DNA from 4 places in the Metabacillus mesotrionivorans genome. Region 1 is predicted to be linked to each of the others. Evidence: riboswitches for the same ligand, from Rfam matches in the RefSeq annotation. Region 1 holds a riboswitch; each other region holds the start of a gene.
The links. A riboswitch is a leader RNA that binds a small molecule or an ion and turns the genes downstream of it on or off. The one in region 1 is predicted to bind S-adenosylmethionine.
Positions count from the first base shown of each region.

Region 2: another riboswitch for S-adenosylmethionine. It lies ahead of metK (methionine adenosyltransferase); the one in region 1 lies ahead of ACTSEZ_RS19330 (LLM class flavin-dependent oxidoreductase).
Region 3: another riboswitch for S-adenosylmethionine. It lies ahead of ACTSEZ_RS11330 (methionine ABC transporter ATP-binding protein); the one in region 1 lies ahead of ACTSEZ_RS19330 (LLM class flavin-dependent oxidoreductase).
Region 4: another riboswitch for S-adenosylmethionine. It lies ahead of mtnW (2,3-diketo-5-methylthiopentyl-1-phosphate enolase); the one in region 1 lies ahead of ACTSEZ_RS19330 (LLM class flavin-dependent oxidoreductase).

Region 1 covers NZ_JBQMFF010000011.1:21,726-24,940, forward strand. Annotated here, with positions in the region: gene ACTSEZ_RS19320 (D-alanine--D-alanine ligase) at 1-376, opposite strand, end outside; gene ACTSEZ_RS19325 (thioredoxin family protein) at 654-974, shown strand; SAM riboswitch class I at 1,032-1,138, shown strand; gene ACTSEZ_RS19330 (LLM class flavin-dependent oxidoreductase) at 1,216-2,271, shown strand; gene ACTSEZ_RS19335 (hypothetical protein) at 2,548-2,928, opposite strand; gene ACTSEZ_RS19340 (class I SAM-dependent methyltransferase) at 3,057-3,215, opposite strand, start outside.
Region 2 covers NZ_JBQMFF010000004.1:64,906-68,120, reverse strand. Annotated here, with positions in the region: gene asnB (asparagine synthase (glutamine-hydrolyzing)) at 1-744, opposite strand, end outside; gene metK (methionine adenosyltransferase) at 903-2,105, opposite strand; SAM riboswitch class I at 2,292-2,441, opposite strand; gene pckA (phosphoenolpyruvate carboxykinase (ATP)) at 2,747-3,215, shown strand, end outside.
Region 3 covers NZ_JBQMFF010000003.1:274,121-277,335, forward strand. Annotated here, with positions in the region: gene ACTSEZ_RS11320 (MetQ/NlpA family ABC transporter substrate-binding protein) at 1-208, opposite strand, end outside; gene ACTSEZ_RS11325 (methionine ABC transporter permease) at 221-871, opposite strand; gene ACTSEZ_RS11330 (methionine ABC transporter ATP-binding protein) at 861-1,892, opposite strand; SAM riboswitch class I at 1,978-2,082, opposite strand; SAM riboswitch class I at 2,169-2,274, opposite strand; gene ACTSEZ_RS11335 (DUF4395 domain-containing protein) at 2,340-2,762, opposite strand; SAM riboswitch class I at 2,911-3,017, shown strand; gene ACTSEZ_RS11340 (alpha/beta hydrolase) at 3,088-3,215, shown strand, end outside.
Region 4 covers NZ_JBQMFF010000001.1:598,233-601,447, forward strand. Annotated here, with positions in the region: gene ACTSEZ_RS02995 (carbon-nitrogen family hydrolase) at 1-524, opposite strand, end outside; gene ACTSEZ_RS03000 (pyridoxal phosphate-dependent aminotransferase) at 626-1,816, shown strand; SAM riboswitch class I at 1,870-1,977, shown strand; gene mtnW (2,3-diketo-5-methylthiopentyl-1-phosphate enolase) at 2,056-3,215, shown strand, end outside.

The sequences.
Region 1 (3,215 bases):
CGTTTCCGACATACGGAAGGTTCAGAAGCTCAAGCATGCCCTGAACAGTGCCGTCTTCGCCGTTCGGTCCGTGAAGAAGCGGGAACACCACATCAATTTGTTCGTTCGTTTCATCCGCTTTTGCAGGGAAAAGATCCCCATTCAGCGCAACCGGAGAAACCGCTGTGCCGTTTTGGCTGAACTGAAGGGCAGCAGGTGAAGCAGCCGGCTCTGTAAGCTGCGGGCCGCGGAACCATTCGCCCTTTTCGGAAATGTAGATTGGATGTATATCAAATTTATTCGTATCAAGTGCTTTTATAACAGCAAGTGCCGTCTGCAGGGAAACCTGATGCTCTGCGGACTTGCCTCCATATAATAATCCAACTTTAATTTTCATGCGGATATCCCCCTAAGAAAAGTTCATCTCTACTATATTATCACTTTCGGCCCAAATTGTTATAGCCCATCATGGATTTCTTTATAACATTCGGGCAAAGGCACGATTTGCGTCCTTTAAAGGCGTTTCCAATTTCAGTAAGGCAGGCGGATGTAAGAATGTTTGCCTTTATCCTGTTTTTCACCGGCAATTACTCCGCCCTTTTTTCAGGCATCAGGCATTTCCTGCATGCAAACCACCCGTTTTGTATTAAAATAAGGGCAAGGAGGTCTGATTCATGAAACCAATTACATCAGAAGAGCAGTTCCAAACATTAATTACCCAAGATCAAGAGGTGCTAATCAAATTTTTCGCAGACTGGTGCCCTGACTGTACAAGAATGAACATGTTTATCGGCGAAATTATGGAATCTTATTCCTCATATGAGTGGTATGAAATCAATAAAGATGAATTCCCTGAAATCGCAGAAAAATATCAGGTTATGGGGATTCCGAGTATCCTGATTTTTAAAAACGGGGAGAAGCTCGGGCATCTTCACAGCGCGAATGCAAAGACTCCTGACCAGGTGACGGAGTTCCTTCAGGAGAAGCTGGGCTGATTTTTTAGAATTGACATACTAATCAAATTATTTTATGATACAACTAATTTCATACGTTTCTTATCAAGAGAGGTGGAGGGATATGGCCCTTTGAAGCCTCGGCAACGGATCTGACAGCAGAAACCGTGCCAATTCCAGCAAACAGTTTGTTTGAGAGATGAGAGCTAGAACTTGCACAGCAGAACCAGCCTCTCTTGTCTAACAAGAGGGGCTTTTTTATGCAGAGAGAGGGGATTCCGCAATGAAATACGGTTTTTGGCTGCCGATCTTCGGAGGATGGCTCAGAAATGTTGAAGATGAAAACATGCCTCCTACTTACGCCTACGCACAGGAGGTAATCCAAAAAGCAGAGGAGTGGGGCTATGACACCACCCTTATCGCCGAGCTTTACTTAAATGACATAAAGGGACCTGAGCACGATTCGCTTGAAGCATGGACAACGGCTGCCGCTCTTGCCGCCGTCACGGAGAAAATTGAAATTATGACAGCTGTCAGACCCGGCTTCCACAATCCTGCCGTCACGGCAAAGATGGCAGCAAACATTGACCACATCAGCAATGGACGGTTTACGCTTAACGTTGTTTCCGCCTGGTGGGAGGAAGAGGCACGGCAGTACGGCGGCATTTTTACTGAGCACGACGCACGCTACGACCGGACGGAAGAATTTATTGAAGTCCTGAAGGGGCTTTGGGAAAAAGAAACGTTTACGTATCAGGGAAAATTTTATGACCTGATGAATGCCCGCCTTTCACCTAAGCCGGTGCAAACGCCTAATCCGATTCTCTATGCAGGAGGAGAAAGCCCGCGCGGAAAAGAAACGATTGCCGAGCATTGCGATGCCTATGTGATGCACGGGGGAACGGCTGGTGAAATCAAAACGAAGATTGACGGCATGAAACAGCTGCGGGCAGCACGCGAAAAAGAGCCATTCCAATCGTTCGGAATGGCTGCCTATATCATCTGCCGGGATACCGAAGAAGAAGTGCAGCAGGAGCTGAAGCGGATAACCAATGTAAAAGAATCATCCGCCTATGCAGGATACAAAGACTTCACAACAAAATCCCAGCTTGAACAAAAGCTTGAGCTCTATGACTACTCGGTTTCAAACCGCGGGCTGCGTCCAAATCTGATTGGCACTCCTGAGCAGATCGCTGACAAGATCCTTGAGTATGAAGAAGCTGGGCTTGATCTCCTGCTTCTTCAGTTCTCCCCTCAGCTCGAAGAAATGGAGCGTTTTTCAGCACAGGTCATGCCGCTTGTAGAAAAGAAACGGAAACAAGGTACGTTCTCGCTTTGAAAAGTCAGTAGATAAATAGGCGCACAAAAACGCTTGGATCTTATTTGCCAAGCGTTTTTTGCGTTATTTCTAATTTAGCACTTAAAGTACCTGTTCCCTTTCGCTCCAGTCACTTGCTTTCCGCGGGGAGTGCGGAGCCTCCTCGCTGCGCTTGCGGGGTCTCCAGTGCCCTCTTCATCACGCAGGAGTCAAGTGCCTTCCGCTTCAGTCCACTTAATTTTCTGGAGGTATTGGCTAAAAACTTTAATCAATCACCTGTCAGCAAAAACCACCAAATCACCAATTATCCGGAACTTTAACAAGTACATACTTTTTCGTCCACATTTGAGTGGAAGCGATTAATCTTTCACCATCTTTTTCGAAGAACAAACCGCTGCCGTCTTTTCGTTTGAATTTCCATCCATTGGCCGCAAGCATTTGTTTAACATATTTATCTGCAATGGAAACACCTTTATTTTCAGTGCGTGTGATGTACCAGACATGACCGTTTTCCGGAGCAATATCAACTATTTTACGATCCGTGTTTTTCAGTCTTTCAATAGCTTCTTTTGCCGTTATTCCGCTTATCGGAACAGGAGGGTAATACCATTTATTCACATACGCAGCAAGCGCAAGCAAAGCTAAAAAGACACCAGCAATGAGAACGGCTTTTTTCAATAGACCACATCCTTTAACAGATCGTTTAACGCCTGCATTTCTTCTTCAACAAGATAAATGGTCAATTCTTTTTCAGCACACACAAAGAAAGGGCCAAACCATCTCTGTTCAGCCCTCTTCCTTTTTCATTATTCCGGTTTTACAGCTTCAAAAGTTATCGTCTGCCGGTCATGCTCCGGTGCTTTTCCATATGTATAATCCGCCGAAATGACAATGTCCGTAAAGCCGAGGCGTTCGAGAATCAGCTTAAATTCCTTCACTCCGTACCATCTCATGGCAAACCTCTG
Region 2 (3,215 bases), on a different contig from region 1:
AGAGTCGATGAGCGCCTCCTGAATGTTCCTGATCATTTTTTTCTCATCAGCCTGCCGTTTTGGTTCAAGCATCGGCTTCCAGTAGCGTTCAATCTGAAGGGGCTGTCCAATAGTCTTTGAAAAGACAGATCCGGGCGGCACCTTTTGAATATGCTCCTGTATGGTGCGGGGATCTGGAACATACTGAAATGAAAGATAATGCTGCAGTGATTGGACGTCAATTACAGGGTCTGTACAATATTCTTTTATACTTTTCATCTCTGAAGCAAAAATGACCGTATGTCCGTCTTCAATATAGTAGAGCGGTTTAATTCCAAAATGGTCTCTTGCTCCAAAAAGGCGCCTGTCTAATCTGTCCCAAATTAAAAAGGAAAACATCCCCCTTAAATAATCGACGACTTCCGCTCCGTAAAAGTGATACAGCGCAACAATCACTTCTGTATCTGTTTCCGTTTTTAAGGAAGCTCCTTTTGAAAGCAAGTGTTTTCTAAGCTCCACATAATTATAAATCTCTCCATTAAACACAATGTGATAGCGGCCGTTTTGAAAGGGCATGGGCTGATGGCCGCCCTCGACGTCAATGATGCTGAGTCTTCTGAATGCAAGAATTACGTGCTCATCCTCAAACATCCCGCTGTCATCCGGACCCCTGTGCTGTATCATCCTGCCCGCATTCTTTATAAGCTCCCTGTACTCCGTTTTCTTTGTTTGACTGTAATCAATAACACCTGCAAAACCGCACATTTTTTTCCCTCCAGCTTCTTGTCTGCCTGTGAAACGACAGAACCTGCCGGAAAGTTGCATATTTTTACAAAAAAAAAGAATTTTGGCCTCATGTTTCTAAAAATGAGCTCAAAAAAAAGATGAAACCCGCCTAAAGGCAAGTTTCATCTTTTGATATCTTATCGGTTTAACGCTTGCTCTTTAAGAGCCTCTGCTTTGTCCGTTCTTTCCCATGGAAGATCAAGATCGTTACGGCCGAAGTGACCATAAGCAGCCGTTTGTTTGTAAATTGGACGGCGAAGGTTCAGCATATTGATGATGCCTGCAGGACGAAGGTCGAAGTTTTCGCGGACAACGTCTACCAGCACATCTTCTTTTACTTTACCTGTTTCAAATGTGTCAATTGCAATAGAAACCGGCTGTGCAACGCCGATTGCGTATGCAAGCTGAACTTCACACTTGTCAGCAAGACCTGCAGCTACAATGTTTTTAGCAACGTAGCGCGCTGCATATGCTGCTGAGCGGTCAACTTTTGTAGGATCTTTACCGGAGAATGCGCCGCCGCCGTGACGAGCATAGCCTCCGTAAGTGTCAACAATGATCTTGCGGCCAGTCAGACCAGCATCGCCTTGAGGTCCGCCGATAACAAAGCGTCCAGTCGGGTTGATGAAATATTTTGTATCTGCGTCGATTAATTCCTTTGGAACAACCGGGTTGATGACATGCTCTTTTACATTGCGCTGAATTTGCTCAAGTGAGATCTCAGGATGATGCTGAGTTGAAATAACAATTGTGTCAATGCGCACAGGCTTGTCATTTTCATCGTATTCAACCGTTACCTGAGTTTTTCCATCCGGACGAAGGTAAGGAAGGATATCTTCTTTACGCACTTCAGTCAGGCGTCGGGAAAGCTTGTGAGCCAGTGAAATCGGAAGAGGCATAAGCTCTTTTGTTTCATTGTTCGCATATCCGAACATAAGACCCTGGTCACCTGCACCAATTGCATCGATTTGCTCGTCAGTCATTTTTCCTTCGCGGGCTTCAAGCGCCTGGTCAACACCCATGGCGATGTCAGCTGACTGCTCGTCGATGGAAGTAAGTACTGCACAAGTTTCAGCATCGAAACCGTATTTTGCACGAGTGTAGCCAATTTCCTTAACTGTCTCACGGACAATTTTAGGAATGTCTACATAAGTAGAAGTTGTGATTTCACCGGCAACAAGCACAAGACCTGTTGTTACAGATGTTTCGCACGCTACACGGGCATTTGCATCTTTTTCAAGAATTGCATCGAGAATCGAATCAGAGATCTGGTCGCAGATTTTATCAGGATGACCTTCAGTTACTGACTCTGAAGTAAACAGACGACGTTGTTTAGTCATTAAAGTTTTCCTCCTCAAAAGGTAGATGATACGGAACTCATTCCCTTTCATATTTTGACCATTAGGCAAAATATTTCAGTTGGCATGTTTTAGGAGAATCCACGAGTACATTCAGGCAAAATATCATATAAAATAAAAAATCCTTTCCCGCGAGGAAAGGTTATTTACTGAATTCGCAGCCTTTCGCTCTTATCGATCAAGGGCTTTCGCCTTGCATCAGGTTAGCACCTTTGCTTTTCAAATTCACCAGGGCATTCTGATCTGAAATGAATTTTTCCGGAAAAGCAGGTTGCTGGGTTTCACAGGGCCTGTCCCTCCACCAGCTCGGGATAAGAGAATCCGTTCAAGGACATATGATAGCGTACTTTTCGTGCAGGTGTCAACAAAAAATGACAAGGTTTTTATGTTCCTTTTTTTTACTCTTATTTCTTCTTTTCCACAAAAAGATACGGACGAAACACTTCTATTATATATGTCTCATTTTCAGGGAAAACAAAACAGTATTTGTTCCATTTCGTGAATTTTCACGTAGAATAAGTTAAATAGTATAGACTATTTATTTTAATGTGTTATACTAATTAACAAGAGCAGGATGAAACTATAGATAAAAATCCGAAATATAGGTAAAGGATGGGTATGGGATGAATTCAATCGAAATCACAAACGAGCTTGAAGTGTTACTTAATGGGGAAAATGCATTTCATAACTTATCGGTTCCAGTTCTTGTTGAAAAGGTTCTGGAGCGAAAAGAAGGCGTTTTGACATCAACGGGAGCCGTACGTGCAACTACAGGCACATATACAGGCCGCTCACCTAAGGATAAATTCATTGTAAACGAAAAATCCACAGAAGACAAAATTGAATGGGGTTCTGTGAATCAGCCTTTCTCAGAAGCAGCATTTGAAAAGCTTTACTTAAAAGTCCTTTCATACTTAAAAGACCGCAATGAGCTCTTTGTTTTCAAAGGATTCGCCGGCGCCGATACGAAATACCGGCTTCCGATTCAGGTTGTAAACGAGTTTGCATGGCACAATTTATTTGCCCAGCAGCTTTTTATCCAGCCTGGAAGTCCAGATGAGCTGGTTCAGCATACAAATCCATTTACAATCG
Region 3 (3,215 bases), on a different contig from region 1:
GCTGCACATAATCTGAAAATCTGACAATCTCAATGTTGATGCCTTCTTTTTCTGCCTTCTTGGCAACAAAATCCCATATTCGGTTATCAGATCCGCTGACACCGATTTTTACATCCACCTCTTCTTTTCCGCTTGCTGTTTTATTTCCGCATCCTGCAGCAAAAGCGGCTAGTGCTGCAATCAGTGTTAAAATAATCCATTTTTTCATCATTGTTCTCTCCTATCGTCTTCTGATTTTTTTCGATAAAATGTTTCCTGAGGTCTGCAGTCCCTGAACGAGGACAACAAGAATGGCCACTGTAATGATCATGACAACCGTGTCAAAGCGCTGGTAGCCGTATGTAATGGCAAGGTCTCCAAGCCCGCCTCCGCCGACAGCCCCTGCCATCGCAGATGCACCGACAAGTCCGACTGTCGCAATCGTAAGACTCAAAACAAGTGAGCTTAATGCTTCCGGCACAATAAATTTAAAGATAATCTGGCTTGGCGTTGCCCCCATTGCTTCTGCCGCTTCAATGACTCCCGGGTCAACTTCAAGCAGCGAGTTCTCTATTAATCTGGCAATATAAGGACCTGCGTAGAAGACAAGCGGCACAACAGCTGCAGCTGTTCCGATCGACGTTCCGACAATCAGTCTCGTCAGCGGAACAATCGCCACCATCAAAATGATGAACGGCACAGAGCGGAAGATGTTCACAACTCCATTCAAAATGTTAAATATAATGGCATTTTCCCATAAGTGTCCTTTCCTGGTAATGACCAGCAGCACCCCGAGCGGAAGCCCAATTAACGTTGAGAAAAGTAAAGAAAAACCGGTCATGGCGAGTGTTTCAACTAAAGCATCAATGATTTGCTGAGAATCAACTAGCATGTGCATTCACCTCTTTCACTGTTACGTTCTCCTGGTTCATTACCAGAAGCGCTCTTTTTATTTCACTTTCCGTTCCCTGAAGTTCAACGATTAAGTGTCCAAACGGAATTCCCTGAAGCTCCGTAATGTTGCCGAACAGGACGTTGATATGGAGGTCAAATCTCTTGGCAATCTGCGAAAGGAGCGGCTGCCCTGAGGATTTGCCGACAAAATTAATTTTAAAAATCTGTCCCTGGCTGTTTTCTTCCTTAACAAGCTTCAGGACCGATTCAGGAATAGAATCATTCAGAACAGAGCTGACAAAGTTTGAAGCGGTCTTTGTTTTCGGATTTGAGAAAACGTCAAACACAGAACCTGATTCAATGATTTTTCCTCCCTCAATCACGGCCACTGTATCGCAAACCTCCCGGATGACCGACATTTCATGTGTGATCATGAGAATGGTAATGTTGTATTCCTCGTTGATTTTTTTCAAAAGCTTCAGAATCGAAGCTGTTGTCTGAGGATCAAGCGCTGAGGTAGCTTCATCGCACAATAAAATGGATGGCTGTGTAGCAAGTGCTCTTGCGATTCCGACGCGCTGTTTCTGGCCGCCTGACAACTGATCAGGGTACTGATTCGCTTTGTCCTCAAGTCCTACAAACGAGAGAAGCTCGGCAACCCGCTCCTTAATGACTTTCTGGGGGACATTTGAGAGCAGGAGCGGAATGGCCACATTTGCATAGACCGTTTTTGAGTTCAACAGATTGAAATGCTGAAACACCATGCCGATTTTCCGTTTAACTCCGCGCACATCCTTTTTGGAAAGAGCCGTTAAGTCAAGTCCATCAACAATGATCTGTCCTGCTGTTGGACGCTCGAGCAGGTTCACCGTGCGGATCAGCGTGCTTTTGCCCGCTCCGCTGAATCCGATAACTCCGCATATTTCCCCTTTTTTCACTTCCAGATCAATGCCGTCGAGAGCTTTCACTTCATTGCCGCCGCTGCCGTATACCTTTGTGACGCCTTTAAATTCAATCATCTATGTAACCTCCTTATTTTTAGCAATAAAAAACCCTCTTCTATCCGACAAGAAGAGGGCATGGCATAACGAATCACCGGTTCTCTTCTCATCTCCCAGGCAATTGCCTGCTGGAATTGGCACAGTACTTTTTCAAAAGTCCGCTGCCGAAGCATCATGGGGCCAGTCCCTCCGCTTCTCTGGATAAGAAAATCGTTATTAAATTTTAAAGAAAAATAAAAACCTCTCCCTGAAAGACAGGAAGAGGCTGGATCTGCAAAAAAAGACCGTTCGCTCTTCTCATCTCTCAGGCTGCACGCCTGCTGGAGTTGGCACAGTTCTCATAATGAGTCCGCTGCCGAGGTTTCAAAGGGCCATATCCCTCCACCTCTCGTGATAAGAAGCTATATTTTCGATGTGTCTTACTTTACTCCGGTATTATCTGAAAGTCAACACTTTTTTAAAAAATCAGTTGGACTGTTTAGAAAGTCTGCGGTATTTAAACTGCTGCCACTGAAAACGGATAAAGCAGCCGATGCAAAAACCGAGAATCGCTGCAAAGGCAGCAATGGCAACCATAATAGTCGCCGCATAGGCAAGTACCGTCCAGTCAAGCATGTATCCGGCAAACCCAAGGCTTAGGCAGATCACTGCTATCATCTGATTAAACTGCTGCTGATCAAAATCTTCCTGTATATAGGCTGAAGGCTCTTTTTTCAAAAAGGTGCCGGCAGCTTTCATAATCGGGTTAACTTTAAATAGCAGTCCCATGATTCCGGCCGTAAGAGGCACCAGTAAAAAAACGCCCATGCCGCTGATCCAGAATGCTGCAGCGGATAGCACAATCACCCATTGATTGACTAACACTAGAGGTTTTGGAATGGTTTTCATACTAAAACCCACCTGTCTGATTGGAATATGTGTATTTTACTCCAGTCAGCCTGCTTTGTGAAGAGGATTGCTTTAGGAAGTGATTGACAGCTCTCTTGGCTGCATGGTAAAATCAATAAAACCAACTAAACCAATAAGAATTAAATATAACCTATCAAGAGTGAACGAGAGATCTGGCTCCATGACTTCACAGCAGCCGCCGCATGCCGGAAAGGTGCTCCAACCAGCAAAGCACGATGCTTTGGCCGATAAAGACAAACCCTCTCTTGTCAGCTGAAAGCAGGAGAGGGTTTTTTAGTTCAAAATTGATTGGGAGGAAATGATGATGACGACGAAACATGTGCCTGTCCTTGCAGGAGCTGAAAGCTTTTTTCATAAAGGAAATGAGATCGGAATTCTTCTTTGCCACGGATTTGCCGGTACGCCTCAGAGTGTAGGCGAGCTTGGAAAACT
Region 4 (3,215 bases), on a different contig from region 1:
AGCGGCCACTCCGCAACAACGAACAGGATTTCAGCTCCATTAACCGTATGAGCGCGGATCCATTCAGGAAAACGGATGTCATAGCAAATGACTCCGGCACTTTGAATTCCTTCAAGCTTAAAAAGTCCTTTTTCTGTGCCGCCGTTAAGATACAAGTGTTCATCCATCAGTTTGAAAAGGTGCAGTTTGCTGTATTCGTGCAGGAGTTCACCCTGGGTGTTAAACACATACATGGTGTTTGTTACTCCTGCTTCTGTTCTTTTAGCTACAGACCCTGCTATGATATTAACCGAGCAGTTTTTTGAAAGGCCGCTCATCAGGGAAAGGGTGCGTTTTCCTTCTTCATCTGCCAGCACATCAAGACGTGTCAGGTCATATCCGGTCGTCCATAATTCCGGCAGGACAATAACATCAGGATTGTCGCTGAGCATGATGGATTTTATCTTTTTTTCCGCTGCTGCAATGTTTTCTTCCGGTTTTCCGAATGCAATGTCTGTCTGCAGGCAGGCGATTTTAAGTTTCATATACGTCATCTCCGCTAAAAAATATTTTCCTTTACAAGCTGACTATAACAATATATGATTTTTGACTAGAATTTCAAGAATTTTCACAAGAAGGTGCAAAGATGAAAAAGTTTGAGCAATCAACGCTATTGAATAATCTTCCGAAACAATTTTTTGCAAGTCTCGTTGCAAAAGTAAATGCGAGTATTGAGGCCGGGCATGATGTCATTAATCTTGGCCAGGGGAATCCCGATCAGCCGACGCCGCCTCATATTGTAAAAGCTCTGCAGGAAGCGGCAGGCAAACCGGACTATCACAAATATTCACCGTTTAGAGGACAGCGCTTTTTAAAAACGGCGATAGCAGAATTTTATCAAAGGGAATATAGCGTCACACTGGATCCTGACACAGAAGTGGCCATTCTTTTTGGGGGAAAGGCAGGTCTTGTGGAAATTCCGCAGTGTCTCCTTAATCCCGGTGAGACAGTTCTAGTTCCCGATCCGGGCTATCCGGATTATTGGTCAGGAGTGGAGCTTGCGAGGGCCCGTATGGAATATATGCCTCTTTTGAAGGAAAATGAGTTTTTGCCTGACTACTCTAAGCTCTCAGAAAAAGCGAAGGCGGATGCAAAGCTCATGTTTTTAAACTATCCGAACAACCCTACAGGGGCAGTGGCCAGCAGGAGCTTTTTCGATGAAACGGTTGCGTTTGCAGAAGAAAATGATATATGCGTCGTCCATGATTTTGCTTATGGAGGCATCGGTTTTGACGGCAGAAAGCCAATCAGCTTTCTAGAATCAGATGGAGCAAAAGAGACTGGAATCGAAATTTATACGCTTTCTAAGACGTATAACATGGCAGGGTGGAGGATCGGTTTTGCAGTAGGCAATAAAAGTGTCATAGAGTCGATTAATCTTTTGCAGGATCACATGTTTGTCAGTGTATTCAGCGGAATACAGGAAGCTGCGGCTGTTGCTCTTCTTGCCCCGCAGGACTGTGTCAGCGAGCTTGTCGCACGCTATGAAAGCAGACGTGCGGCGTTTATAAACGCGCTGAACCGCATCGGCTGGAAAGTGGAGGCCCCGCCTGGATCATTCTTTGCATGGCTGCCTGTACCCGAGGGATTCACATCGGAATCCTTCGCTGACTATCTGCTGGAACACGCTCATGTATGCGTGGCGCCGGGCATTGGATTCGGGACGTTTGGTGAGGGATATGTCCGTGCCGGACTCTTAACCTCTGAAGAGAGATTAAGAGAAGCCGCAGATAGAATAAAATCTTTAAATCTCTTTTCATTGCCGGTTGACAGCTGAGGGAAAAGCTGTCATAATCCAAATTAATTTCAGGTTATTCAGAACATATACAATTCTTATCAAGAGCAGGTGGAGGGACTGGCCCGATGAAGCCCGGCAACCGACTTAAACAGTGTTTAAGCACGGTGCTAAATCTTGCAGCTATTGCTGGCAGATAAGGATCTTACCCATTTCAGATAAGGTCTCTTCCGTCAGCGGAGGGGACCTTTTTTATTTAAATGCGAAAGGCAGGTACAATCATGAGCGGCGTTACAGCAACCTATCTCATCTATGATCAGTACAGCATCCAAAAAAAAGCAGAAGGAATTGCCACCAGCCTTACGGTCGGCTCATGGACGGACCTTCCGGAGCTTACACAGCAGCAGCTGAAACAGCATAAGGGTCAAGTTGTTTCCGTTGAAGAAACAGATGCTGAAGAACGCATTTCCGAGTTTCTCGGAAAAAAAGTGAAAAAAGGTATTGTGAAAATATTCTATCCCGGCGTGAACTATTCTCATGACCTGCCTGCGGTCCTGACGACGGTTTTCGGAAAGCTATCTCTTGACGGGGAAGTGAAACTGCTTGATTTGGAGTTTACAGGAGATCTTCTTTCTTCTTTTCAGGGACCTGCATTCGGCATAAGCGGCATCAGGGAAAAACTCGGAGTCTATAACCGGCCTCTTCTCATGAGCATTTTCAAAGGAGTCATCGGACGTGATTTATCGTTTTTAAAAGAACAGCTAAGAAATCAGGTGCTTGGCGGCGTTGATCTTGTAAAGGATGACGAAATCCTGTTTGACAATCCGCTTACGCCGTTTGAACAAAGAATCACAGCAGGAAAAGAATTGCTCGGCAGGGTGTATGAGGAGACCGGCCACAAAGCGATGTACGCTGTTAACTTAACCGGAAAGACATTCAGTCTCAAAGAGAAGGCAAGACGCGCTTCAGAGCTTGGGGCGGACGCCATTCTTTTTAATGTTTTCGCTTATGGTCTTGACGTTTTGCAGGAGCTTGCAGAAGACAGGGAGATTCATGTCCCGATCATGGCGCACCCTGCTGTAAGCGGTGCTTTGTCTTCTTCCGCCCTTTATGGGATTTCACATTCTCTGCTGCTTGGAAAATTGCTTCGCCAGTGCGGAGCTGACTTTTCCCTCTTCCCGTCGCCATACGGCAGTGTGGCACTTGAAAGGGATGCCGCACTGTCTATCGGTGCAGCGTGCAAAGAGAGCACTGGGTTAAAAGAAACGTTTCCGGTTCCATCAGCAGGAATTCATCCGGGTCTTGTGCCTGTTTTGATCCAGGATTTTGGCATCGACAGCGTCATTAATGCCGGCGGAGGCGTACACGGGCATCCAGACGGTGCGCAGGCGGGCGGAAGAGCTTTCCGCTCTGCAATCGATGCTGTGCTTGAAGGCATCTC